DNA from 2 places in the Thioalkalivibrio sp. ALM2T genome. Region 2 is predicted to be linked to the other one. Evidence: predicted binding sites of a transcription regulator. Region 2 holds the regulator's gene; the other holds the start of a gene.

Region 1 (5,979 bases), on a different contig from region 2:
CAGTGCTGATGGTCGAACCCGTGGCTGACGGTCTCCTTAATCCACTTGCGCTCCTGCAGATGGATCTCGAAGACGCGACCGGGTGCACGGTCGACTTGATCGATCTTCACAAGGTAGGCGCAGACCTGATCCACCGGGTGCTGCGGGATGGCATTGTCGTGTTCGAATCCGACGCGTCGCGCAGGATTGCCTTCGAAGTCGATGCCCGTAACCGGTATTTCGATCTTCTTCCGTACTTGGAGGAGTATCGCCAGGCAGGAAACGCATGATGGATCGCGCTCTCCTGCAGAAGAAACTGGCTTTTATCGAGACCTGTGTGCGCGAGTTAAAGGAGTTGGCCCGCCCGGAGCACCTGGAGAGTGATGTCAGGGAACGACGATTCGTCGAACATACTCTGCAGTTGGCCATTCAGGCCGCTCTGGATGCTGCCTCGCACTGGGTTTCGGCACGACGGCTGGGGGAGCCGGAGAGTAACCGGCAGTTGTTCTTTCTCCTCGCTCGGGACGATGTTATTGAATCGGATTTGGCAGAAGTCCTGGCGGCAATGGCAGGGTTTCGTAACATCCTGGTTCACGGATATCAGAGCGTCGATCCGGCAAAGATTCGTCTGATTCTGACCGACCATTTGAATGACCTGGAAGTATTTTGCAAGGCGATGGCGTGCGCCGTGCGCAAAGCCTCCGGGAATTCGTAGCCAGCCCATCCCCGGTTCAGCCGAAGTCGCGGGAGTGGGTGGCGAGTTCGCCGAGCCAGGTGCTGCGGTCGATCAGGCGCTGCACGATCAGGTGGCCGACGCCCTCGCTGTACTGCCACTCGCCGTGGGCCTCCAGCAGGCGGCCGTGCAGGACCTCGGCGCGAAAGCGCTCCACCCGATCCGGCCATACGATCAGGTTCAACGTACCGGTCTCGTCTTCCAGGGTCAGGAATACCGTGCCGTTGGCCGAGCCGGGGCGCTGGCGGGTGATCACAAGCCCGGCGTAGCGGGCGCCACTGTAGCCGGGTTGTTCGAGTAGCCTGGCGGCGGTGGCCAGGCGGTGCTGTTCCAGGAACGGGCGCATCAGCGCCAGCGGGTGCGGGCCCAGGCTCAGGCCCTGGGTGGCGTAGTCCTGCACCAGGTCGTCCACCGCATCCGGGCGGGGCAGCAACGGGGTCACGTCGGCCTCGCGCACGGTCTCGCCCGGCCCCTCGGCGAACAGCGGCAGGGGCGCCTCCACCGCCTCGGTGGCCCAGCGCGCCTGGTGGCGGTTGCCGGCCAGGCCCTTCAGCGCGTCGGCGCGCGCGAGGCGATTGGCCTGGGCGCGGGTGAGGGCGGCACGGGCCACCAGGTCCGGGACGTCCGCGAAGGCCCGTTCAACGCGGGCGGTGACCACGCGCTCGGCGATGTCGCGCGCCAGTCCGCCGATGCGGTTCAGACCCAGGCGCAGGGCCAGCGCGTCGCTCCCGGCCAGCGGTTCCACCGTGCACTCCCAGTCGCTATAACGCACGTCCACCGGGCGGACCTCCACGCCGTGGCGGCGGGCGTCGGCGACGATCTGCGCCGGGGCGTAGAAGCCCATCGGCTGGCTGTTCAGCAGGGCGCAGGCGAAGATCGCGGGCTCGTGGCACTTGAACCAGGACGAGACATAGGTGATCAGCGCAAAGCTCGCCGAGTGCGACTCGGGAAATCCGTATTCGCCAAAACCGAGAATCTGCTTGTACAGCTGCTCGGCGAATTTCTCCGGATACCCCCGTTCACGCATGCCGTCCATCAGGCGCTCGCGGTAGCGCGCGAGCTGGCCGGTGCGGCGCCAGGCGCCGATCGCGCGGCGCAGCCCGTCCGCCTCGCCGGCGGAGAAACCGGCCGCGACCATCGCCAACTCGATCACCTGCTCCTGGAAGATCGGCACGCCCAGCGTTCGGCCGAGCACGCGTTTCACCTCGCTATTTGGGTAGCGCACCCGTTCCGGGTGGGCGCGGCGCTTGAGATACGGGTGCACCATCTCGCCCTGGATGGGGCCGGGGCGCACGATGGCGATCTCGATCACCAGGTCGTAGAAGTTTGCGGGCTTCAGGCGCGGCAGCATGCTCATCTGCGCGCGCGACTCGATCTGGAATACGCCCAGGGTGTCGGCCTTCTGCAGCATGCGATAGACCGCCGGGTCCTCGGCGGGGATGTCGGCCAGGCCCCAGTCGCGGCCCCGGTGATGCGCCATCAGCTCCAGTGCGCGGCGCACGCAGGAAAGCATCCCCAGCGCCAGCACGTCGATCTTCAGCAGGCCCACCGCATCAAGATCGTCCTTGTCCCACTGGATCACCGAGCGCTCCGGCATGGCCGCGTTCTCGATGGGGACCAACTCGTCCAGCCGGCCGTCGGCGATCACGAAGCCGCCGGTGTGCTGCGACAGGTGGCGCGGGAAGCCGAGCAGCTCGGCGGTCAGCGTCTGCCACTGGCGGGCCAGGGCGCCGTCCGGGGCCAGCCCGACCTCGTGCAGGCGCTCGGCGGGGATGCCGTCGTCCCACCAGGCGAGATTGGCGGTCAGCGCATCCAGCCGTGCACGCGAGATGCCCAGCGCCCGGCCGACGTCGCGCAGGGCGCTGCGGCGGCGGTAGCGGATCACCGTGCAGGCCAGCGCGGCGCGTTCGCGGCCGTAGCGCCGGTAGATGTACTGGATCACCTCCTCGCGGCGTTCGTGCTCGAAGTCGACGTCGATATCCGGCGGCTCGCCTCGCTCGGCGGAGATGAAGCGCTCGAACAGCATGCTGGAGCGCGAGGGATCGACCGCGGTGATGCCGAGTGCGTAACAAACCGCCGAGTTCGCGGCCGAGCCGCGCCCCTGGCACAGGATCCCGCGGCCACGGGCAAAGCACACGATGTCGTAGACGGTCAGGAAGTAGGGCTCGTAGCCCAGCTCGTGGATGATGCCCAGTTCGCGTTCGATCTGTTCGCGCACGGGGGCCGGGATGCCATCGGGCCAGCGCTTGAGCGCGCCCTTGAGGGTCTCCTCGCGCAGGTAGGCGGCCGGGGTCATGGTCTTCGGCAACGGGTCGGTGGGGTAGCGGTAGGTGACCGCGTCCAGCGAGAAGTCGCAGTCCCGCGCGATGGCCACACTGGCCTCAAGCCAGGCGGCGGGATACAGCGCGGCCAGTTCGGCCCGCGGGCGTAGGCAGCGTTCCCCATTGGGGAAGCGTTCCTGCGCCGCCTCCGCGACCGTCGTACGCAGGCGCAGGGCGGTCAGCACGTCCTGCAGGGCGCGCCGGCCGCGCCGGTGCATGTGCACGTCGCCGCAGGCGACGATCGGGAGTCCAGTGGCGGCTCCCAGCGCCCGGGCGCGTGCCGTCAGAGTGGCATCTTCGGGGGTACGCAACTGGCTCACGGCCAGGTGGCCCTGACCTGGGGCGGCCCATCCGGACAGCCAGTGGGCCGCTGCGGCGAGCGCCGCCCCTGGGCTGTCGGCGTCGACCCGCAGCAGGCTGTGCCAGCCGGTGCGGCTCTCGGCGGGCAGGGCATCCAGGTCGGCGCGCGTCAGGTGGTAGTGTCCCTTGTCCGCCGCGCCGCGGGCCCGGGTGATCAATCGGCACAGGGCGGAATACCCCGTGGCATTGCGCACTAGCAGGGTCAGAGTGGGGCCATCGGCAAGCCGGAAGGTCGCCCCCAGGATCAGGTGCAACCCACATTCCTTTGCTGCCGAGTGTGCTCGTACTACACCAGCCAGCGAGGCGATATCAGTCAGCGCCAGCGCGCGGTAGCCCAGCGCCTGCGTCCGTTCGACCAGTTCCTCCGGGTGCGAAGCCCCGCGCAGGAACGAGAAGTTGCTGAGCGTCGTCAGTTCGGCATAAGCCGGGGGGGCGACAGGATGCTTGCGGGTGGGGGTATGGGCTTCGATTTCCATGTACTGTCGATATATACAGTATATGGAATCCGCCCCACAATGACCGCAGGGATCGCCAACCCATTACGCTGGGACGCGGTCGCGGGATCCAGGCCTCTGACGAACTGCTCCCCAGTTTGTTGTAATCGGCTGTGTACACTGCGGCAAACCCCTCATATATCCGCTGCCCGCCTGGAGACCCCATGCGCTACGTCCTGCTCCCGATGGTGCTGATTGCCCTGATCTTTGCGCTGGGGAATGTGGTGCTGTTCAATGCGTTGCCGAAACCGGACCGGCTGAAAGAGCCGCTGGCGCTGGAGTACGGGACTTCGTCGGAGCAGTTCCGGCGGGACATGGGCCTGCTCCTGCAGCAGCCGATCGTGAGCGGCAACCGCATTGACCTGTTACAGGACGGCGAGGCCATCTACGCGGCCAAGATCGAGGCGATCGAAAACGCCGAGCATTCGGTCACCTTCGAGGTATACGAGTACTGGGGCGAGCAGGCGGCCCTCTTCTCCGAGGCCCTGGCGCGTGCGGCGGAACGCGGGGTTCGGGTGCATGCCATGCTGGATTTCATTGGTTCGCGCAATGCGGACCCGGAGATGTTCGAACGCATGGAAGAGGCCGGGGTGGAGCTGGTGCGCTGGCGCGAGCCGTCCTGGTACCAGTTGTCGCGCTTCAATCACCGCACGCACCGCAAGCTATTGGTGGTGGACGGTCATACCGGTTTCATCGGGGGGGCCAACGTGGCCGATCCCTGGGTTGACGGTGACGACCGCGATGGCTATCGCGACAATCACTTCCGCATCCAGGGCCCGGTGGTTGGCCATCTGCAGGCGGTGTTCCTGGAGACCTGGCTGGATGCCACGGGGCGGATGCCCACCGGCAAGGCGTATTTCCCCGAGCTGTCCGAAATGGGGGATCGCGATGCCCAGATGGTTAACAGTGCCCCGCGCGAGGGGCGTCACCGGGTGCGCTTGATGTTTCTGCATGCCATTGCCGCGGCGGAAGAGCACATCACGATCGGCACGGCCTATTTCTATCCCGATCCGCGGTTCCTGGAGGTACTGGAGGAGGCGGCCAACCGGGGCGTCCGTATTCGCGTGCTGGTCCCGGGCGACAGCATGAACTTCGGTTTCTTCCGTCATGCATCGGTCAATCGCTGGCGGCCGATGCTCGAATCCGGGGTGGAACTGTACGAGTATCATTCGCGCATGTACCACTCCAAGCTGATGGCGATCGACGACCGCTGGGCGAGTATCGGCTCCGCGAATCTGCACAACCGGTCGTTTCGCCTGAACGACGAGGCCAACCTGAACATCTGGGACGAAGGCTTCGCCCGCGAGATCCGCGAACTGATCGAGGTGGACAAGGCCGATGCCGAGCGCCTGACCATCGAGGACTGGGAGAACCGGCCGCTGCGGCGACGCCTGGCGGGGTGGATCACGCACCTGATTGGTCCCTATCTTTAGATGCACCATTTCGACCCCCACGGCAGGAGCACGCCATGACATTCCCCAAGGCCGGCCAGACCCCTTCGCTCGACATCGGGGTCATTCATCTGCCCGAGGGCGGGGCGATTGGCATGACTCGCTGCCCCGGCAAGCGGCCGGATGGAACGAGTTGCGCGGCGCAGGACGTGGAGGCGGATCTGGCGGCGCTGTGGGACTGGGGTGCGAACGTACTCGTGACCCTGAATCAGGGGTCCGAGCTAACTGATCTGGGTGTCCCGGATCTCGGGAAGAGCGTTCAGGCGGCAGGGGTGCGCTGGCTGCATCTTCCGATCGGCGACATGGCCGCCCCCGATCGGCCCTGGGAAGAGGGCTGGCAGGATGTCGGGCCGCAGGTCCACCAGCGGTTGCGGGCCGGCGAGCGCGTGGTGTTCCACTGCGGGGGCGGTCAGGGCCGTGCGGGCACCATTGCCGCTGTGACCCTCATCGAACGCGGATACTCGCCAGACGATGCCATCCGGGAGGTTCGTGCGGCGCGTCCCGGCGCGATCGAGAGCCCCGACCAGGAGCGTTACCTGCGTCGCCTTCCGCGCACGGCCTGAAGCCCTTCGTGATCGAAGCGCGGTGTCGGGGCCGCACCGTCCCGCCGGATGCGTTGTGTGCAGGTCTGTTCTGTGGGG
Region 2 (5,979 bases):
TTGGCCTCGGTGAGGCCGCAAGGCAAAGGCTAGGGAGACGCTGATTCATTCGCACGTCTGCGCTCGATCGATTTTGCTCGCTGACAAGGCGCGGTGCGCAGCGCCGTAGTCACCCTACGGTCAAGCGCCGCAACGCAGGATCGGGGAAAATGGGGCACCAACGCGGACGTGCGAATGAATCAGCGTCTCCCTGGGCGCGGCTCCGGCTTACGAGCACTGTGATGGGCGCTATGGCTTTTTTGCCGGGTCTTGGCTAGTCTCCTGAGTAAGTTTCCCGGTTTCCGGAAATTCCCTGAATATTCTTGCCTGGCGCGTCTCCCCGGAGGCGCGTTCTGCATTCTGGAGTAAGTAAATTGAACAAGCCGAAGATCATCGTCTCCGCCACGGACATGGAGCGCCTGGACAAGCTGCTGGAGTCGCTTCCGGATGGCAGTTTTCCCGGCAAGGCCGATCTCGAGTCCGAGCTGGATCGCGCGGATGTCGTGGATTCGCACGATGTCCCGGGTTCGGTGGTGACGATGAACTCGAAGGTCCGGTTCCGGGTGATCGAGTCCGGCGACGAGTTCTCGATGACACTGGTGTACCCACGTGATGTGGACGAGAGTGGCGGCACGCTGTCGATCCTGGCGCCGGTGGGCAGTGCGCTGCTGGGCCTGTCCGAGGGCGACGAGATCGAGTGGCCGCGCCCGGGCGGGGGGCAGATGCACGTGCGCATCGAAGAGGTCGAGTACCAGCCGGAGCGCGCGGGCGAATACCACCGCTGACGCGACATCCCCCCCTCAGCCCCAGTAACCCTGGCGATACCACTGGGCGCTGCGCAGGCAGCGGTACAGCCAGAGCCGGCGGCCCTGACGGTCGCGGCTGCAAGCGTAGTCGCGGCGCGCGTCCTGGCCGTGATCCCACCAGCCGTCTTCCAGTCGTCCCAGCCATTGGGGCTGGTTGGGGGGCGCGGCGGGCTCGGGGCCCTGTAGCCAGAGGGCCGTTCCGCAGGCCCGTTGGCCCGGGGTTGGAGCGGTGGGGGCCGGAGTGGTGGCGAGATCGTGTCGCGGCCGCTGGGCATCCTCCGGTCTCGGTGTGCGGCGGTTGATCAGACGGGCGACGGCCTGCTCGCCCAGCCGGGCGCGCAGGCGAGCCAGCACGGCAGGTAGCTGATCGGCCGGTGGTCTGCTTGCCGGGTCTGCGGCGAGCAGACTGTCGCCCCGGGCCGGTGGGTCCAGCAAGCGGGGTGCCTGCAGGCGCAGGCCGATCACCGCCGCCGGCAGGGTCTCGCGATCCAGCCGGGTCTGCCACAGGGGTAGCCACTCGTCGGTGCGAATGCCCGGCTGCCCGCGCTCCAGTGAGATGCGGGTACACGCCTCGCGGTGGGCCAGTTCCAGTGTCATCCCCTGCAGGCTGCGGTTCAGGCCGCGCAACTGCGCCTCGGCCTGGCGCAGCAGCCGCTTGAGCGGGAAGGCCAGGGTCGCCGTGATGTGGATCTCGTGCTCCAGCCGCAGGGACAGATCCAGCACCGGGGGTGGCGCAAAGCGGGGCAGGGTCTCCGCGCGCCGCGCCAGCAGGCGGTCCAGCAGGTCCAGTAACTCCGGTCCGTGGCGTCGGGCCAGTTCGGGGCGCGACAGGCGCAGCAGATCGCCCAATTGGCGGAGGCCCACGGCGCGCAGGCCCTCGCGGGTCGCGGCGGCCAGCGGCAGGGCCTCCAGCGGAACCGGGGACAGGATGCGGCGCAGGGCCTCGGGGTCTTCCGCGATCGCGGGGTTGCGCAGACGGGCCAGCAGGCGCGCGGCGGCGGGGCTGCGGGCCAGGCCAATACGGGGATGGAAGCCCAGTTCGGTCAGGGTGTCCCGCGCTTGGTCGCGCAGGGCCTCGAGGCCGCCGAACAGGCGGCGGCTGCGCCCGACCTCCACCAGGATGCGCTGTGCCTCCGGCTCCGGGTGCACGTGGTCGGAGAATCGCAGCAATACGCCGGCCAGCATCTCCAGTTGGGCCTGCAGGGTGTCCGGGGCATGCTCGACCAGTTCCGGGGTATCCAGCACTGCCAGGGCATCCCCCAGCGCCATGCCGGGACGGGCACCCGCCTGGCGGGCGGCGCGGTTGGCGGCGTGCACCCGGGGGGCAGGGTCGGATTCCACCACCAGCAGGGGACGCTGCAGCCGCCCGGGGTCCGGCTCCGTCCGGGCCAGCGCGTCCAGCGCAAGGTGCGGCAGGTCGATTGCCATCCAGTGTTCCTGCCGCGGCCGGGCGTCGCGGGTGGCGGTATGCGTCTCCGGTGGCCGGGGTGCGGTGGCGGGCAGGGCTGCGGCCGGAAGCAGGCTCAGTTGTTGTCGAACCGGCTCCGGGTGTGTGGCCGCACGCGAGGGACGGGCAGGCTGGCCCATCTCAGGCCTCCGGTGGTTCGGGAACCTGCAGGGGGTGGCCGGAGCGGGCCCAGTGGCCGGCCCCCTTCAGGCAGTGCAGTTCCAGGCCGGAGGCCGCGGGCTGCCAGCGCAGGCGCTGGTGGGCCGGCGAAGGCTGTGCCGCGGCGCCCGGCGGCCGATACAGGATCGCGCAGGCCCGGCTCTCGCTGGCAGCCAGACGCAACCGGCGCAGCAGGGCCGTCTCCACGGGGTCGCGCAGCCAGGCGAGCAGGACGCCGAACGCCGGGTCGCGCAGGCACTGCTCGCCGGCCCACAGGGTGTCGCGATCATGCTCGGTATGGATCAGCAGCACCCGCTCCGGCGGGATGCCGAGGGTCTGCCAGCCGGGTAGCCAGGGTGTGGCCGGCGGTGCGATCAGCGCGATCCAGTAGCCGTCGCGGCCGCAGGCGGCGAGCATGGGGACCAGCAGCCGGGTCTCGCCACAGCCGAACGGGGCGCCCAGCAGTTCGATCAGCTGGCCGCGCGGCCAGCCGCCGCCCAGGGCCCGGTCCAGTTCCGCATGGCCGCTGGGCCAGACCGGGGCATTCGGGGCCGGGGCGGCACTGCGCCCGCGCCAGAGCGCCGGGTGGTCGAGCAGGGTATCCAGCGCGCTCATGGCTTAGGGAACACTGGTTCATGTACACGCTCGCGCTCGCGTCGCTTTTGCGTGCGAACAAGGCGCGGTGACTGCCGTGAAGTCATTCTGCACAAGGGAGCCGCAACGCTGTGCGTACGCCCGTTTTCATCAACAACGGGCGGTCGAGCCCCTGCCTTCAATCGTTTGTGGGGTTGGCACCCCAGGTTCCCCGATCCTGCGTTGTGCCCCGAAGACATCAAAAACGGGCGGGTGGAACCACTACCCGCTGCACGACGCGCCTTGTCTCGGAAAAAAACCTGGGGTGCCAACGCGAGTGTGTACATGAGTCGGTGTTTCCCTAGGCCTGCGGGTCGAGATCGCGCAGCACGCCGACGCCGATCCCCTCGATGGCCAGTTCCTGGCGTTCGAGGTCGATCTCGATGGGGGCGAAGTCGGGGTTCTCCGGGAGCAGGCGCACCTTTGGGCCGTCCTGCGCGAAGCGCTTGACGGTGACCTCGTCCTCGATGCGGGCGACCACGATCTGGCCGGGCCGGGCCTCCGGGGTCTGGCGCACGGCCAGCAGGTCGCCGTCGAGGATGCCGGCGTCGCGCATGCTCTCGCCGTGTACGCGCAGGAGATAGTCCGGGCGGGCGCGGAACAGGGCGTCGTCGACCCGGTAGTGGCGCTCGATATGCTCGGTGGCAAGGATCGGCGAGCCGGCGGCGACGCGCCCGACCAGCGGGAGTTCGGCCGGTGCGCCACGGGCGGCGCCCGGCAGGCGGATGCCGCGGGAGGTGCCGCCCAGCAGTTCGATCGCGCCTTTCTTCTCCAGGGCTTTCAGATGGCACTCGGCCGCGTAGGGCGAGCGGAAGCCGAAGGCCCGGGCGATCTCGCTGCGGGTCGGTGCCGTGCCCTGGGTGGCGACGGTCTCGCTAATGTAGTCGAAGATGGCTTGCTGGCGTGCAGTGAGCGACACGGGGCACCCTCCATTTACTGTCTATATATACAGTACAGGGGTGGTTGGCGCGAGGACAAGAGCGGCGCATCCATCCGGAGTGCGTGTTTGCTCCTGACGGCCGGTTTGTTCCACCACGAAGTGCGCGAAGAAGATCAGGGGCGGTTGCGCCACAGAGAATTACGGAGAAAACCCAAGGAGGTGTCGCGGCCTGGACGCAGGATGCTGTTGAGCGAAGCGAAACGCATCGATCCGGGAACCTGGCCACCTTGGGATGGCTACACGATGCGATTCGCTCTGCTCATCACATCCTACCGGCCGTTGCCTTTCTTCGTGCCTTCGTGCGCTTCGTGGTCCATCCGTCCTGGGTCTTGAGGTGGTATTCAGGTGGGGGTGTAGTCCAGTGGCAGGGCAGTACGGTCGACCACGCGGCGCAGCACGAAGCTGGAATGGACGCTGTCCACGCCCTCCAGTCGGGTGATGCGGCGCAGCAGGAATTCCTGGTAGGCATCCATGTCGGGGACGACCACCTGCAGCATGTAGTCCGCCGACTGGCCGGTGATCAGGTAGCAGTGCTGGACCTCGGGGTAGCTCGCCACGGTCTCCTCGAAGTGGGCGAAGCGCTCCGGGGTGTGGCGGTCCATGCCGATATGGATCAGGGCGGTCAGCTCCAGCCCCAGGCTGCGCCGATCCAGCAGGGCTACGCGGCTCAACAGGACGCCGGCCTGTTCCAGCGCACGCACCCGACGCAGGCAGGGGGAGGGGCTGAGCCCCACGCGATCGGCCAGGGCCTGATTGGACAGGCTCGCATCCTCCTGCAGGATCTCGAGGATGCGGCGGTCATAGCGGTCGAGTCGGTGTGGTTCGGGTTTCATGGTTAAATATTGCTCTAATGTGGCTTTATTGCGCAAGGATAGTGCGCAACTATTGCGTTCTTAGGGAAAAACGCAAGGTTATGCCGGGGACAATGCGTTAGGATAATGCACAGATAGAAATCCGGAGCGCGGCACCCGACCCCACAGCGAGGCTGCGCCCCTCACAGGAGACGAACACGATGGCCTTCGATCACACCAAGTACGCCCCGTTCCCGCCGATCGACAAGTCCGATCGCCGCTGGCCGGCGCAGCAGACCACTGTCGCCCCGCGTTTCTGCGCGGTGGATCTGCGCGACGGCAACCAGGCGCTGGTGCACCCGATGAGCGTGGAGCAGAAGATGCGCTTCTTCGAGGTGCTGGTGGGGGTCGGTCTGACCGAGATCGAGATCGGCTTCCCGTCCGCCTCGCAGATCGACTACGACTTTACCCGCCGCCTGATCGAGGAGGACCGCATCCCCGAGGGCGTTTACATCCAGGTTCTGACCCAGGCGCGCGAGGACCTGATCCAGAAGACCTTCGCGGCGCTGGAGGGCGCCCCGCGCGCGGTGGTGCACGTGTACAACTCCACCAACCCGGCGCAGCGCGAGCAGGTCTTCCGCATGGATCGCGACGGCGTGCGCGGCATTGCCGAGAACGGCGCGCGCTGGGTGCGGGATTACGCGGCGAAGTACCCGCAGACCGACTGGATCTTCCAGTACTCGCCGGAGAGCTTCTCCACCACCGAGCTGGACTTCGCGGTCGAGGTGGTTGATGCGGTGAATGCGATCTGGCGCCCGGACCAGGGTCAGAAGGTGGTGATCAACCTGCCGGCCACGGTCGAGTCCGCCACGCCGAACGTCTTTGCCGACCAGGTCGAGTGGTTCTGCGACCACGTGCAGTACCGCGAGCATTTCTGCGTGTCGCTGCATACGCACAACGACCGGGGCACTGGCGTGGCCGCGGCCGAGCTGGGGCTACTGGCCGGGGCCGACCGCCTGGAGGGCACGCTGTTCGGCAATGGTGAGCGCACCGGCAACATGGACCTGGTCACCGTCGGCATGAACCTGTACTCGCAGGGCATTGACCCGACCATTGACCTGTCCGACATGGAACGGCTGATGGACGTGTACAAGGAGTGCACCGACATGCCCATCAACCCGCGCCACCCGTGGGCGGGCGAGCTGGTCTACACCGCTTTCTCCG

Evidence for each region. The regulator LexA, encoded in region 2, represses DNA repair genes until DNA is damaged. The targets are predictions, from matches to a motif close to TACTGTNNATATNNACAGTA.
Region 1: F816_RS0100365 (error-prone DNA polymerase) is a predicted target of LexA. The motif match lies at 3,871-3,890, and genes of this name have one in related genera.

Annotation. Positions count from the first base shown of each region.
Region 1 covers NZ_KB906556.1:81,626-87,604, forward strand. Annotated here, with positions in the region: gene F816_RS0100355 (nucleotidyltransferase domain-containing protein) at 1-269, shown strand, start outside; gene F816_RS0100360 (HepT-like ribonuclease domain-containing protein) at 269-694, shown strand; gene F816_RS0100365 (error-prone DNA polymerase) at 711-3,869, opposite strand; gene F816_RS0100370 (phosphatidylserine/phosphatidylglycerophosphate/cardiolipin synthase family protein) at 4,052-5,320, shown strand; gene F816_RS0100375 (cyclin-dependent kinase inhibitor 3 family protein) at 5,356-5,901, shown strand.
Region 2 covers NZ_KB906560.1:134,422-140,400, forward strand. Annotated here, with positions in the region: gene F816_RS0107550 (rhodanese-like domain-containing protein) at 1-13, shown strand, start outside; gene rnk (nucleoside diphosphate kinase regulator) at 354-764, shown strand; gene F816_RS0107560 (DNA polymerase Y family protein) at 780-2,213, opposite strand; gene imuA (translesion DNA synthesis-associated protein ImuA) at 2,374-3,006, opposite strand; gene lexA (transcriptional repressor LexA) at 3,326-3,943, opposite strand; gene F816_RS0107575 (Lrp/AsnC family transcriptional regulator) at 4,306-4,797, opposite strand; gene F816_RS0107580 (2-isopropylmalate synthase) at 4,977-5,979, shown strand, end outside.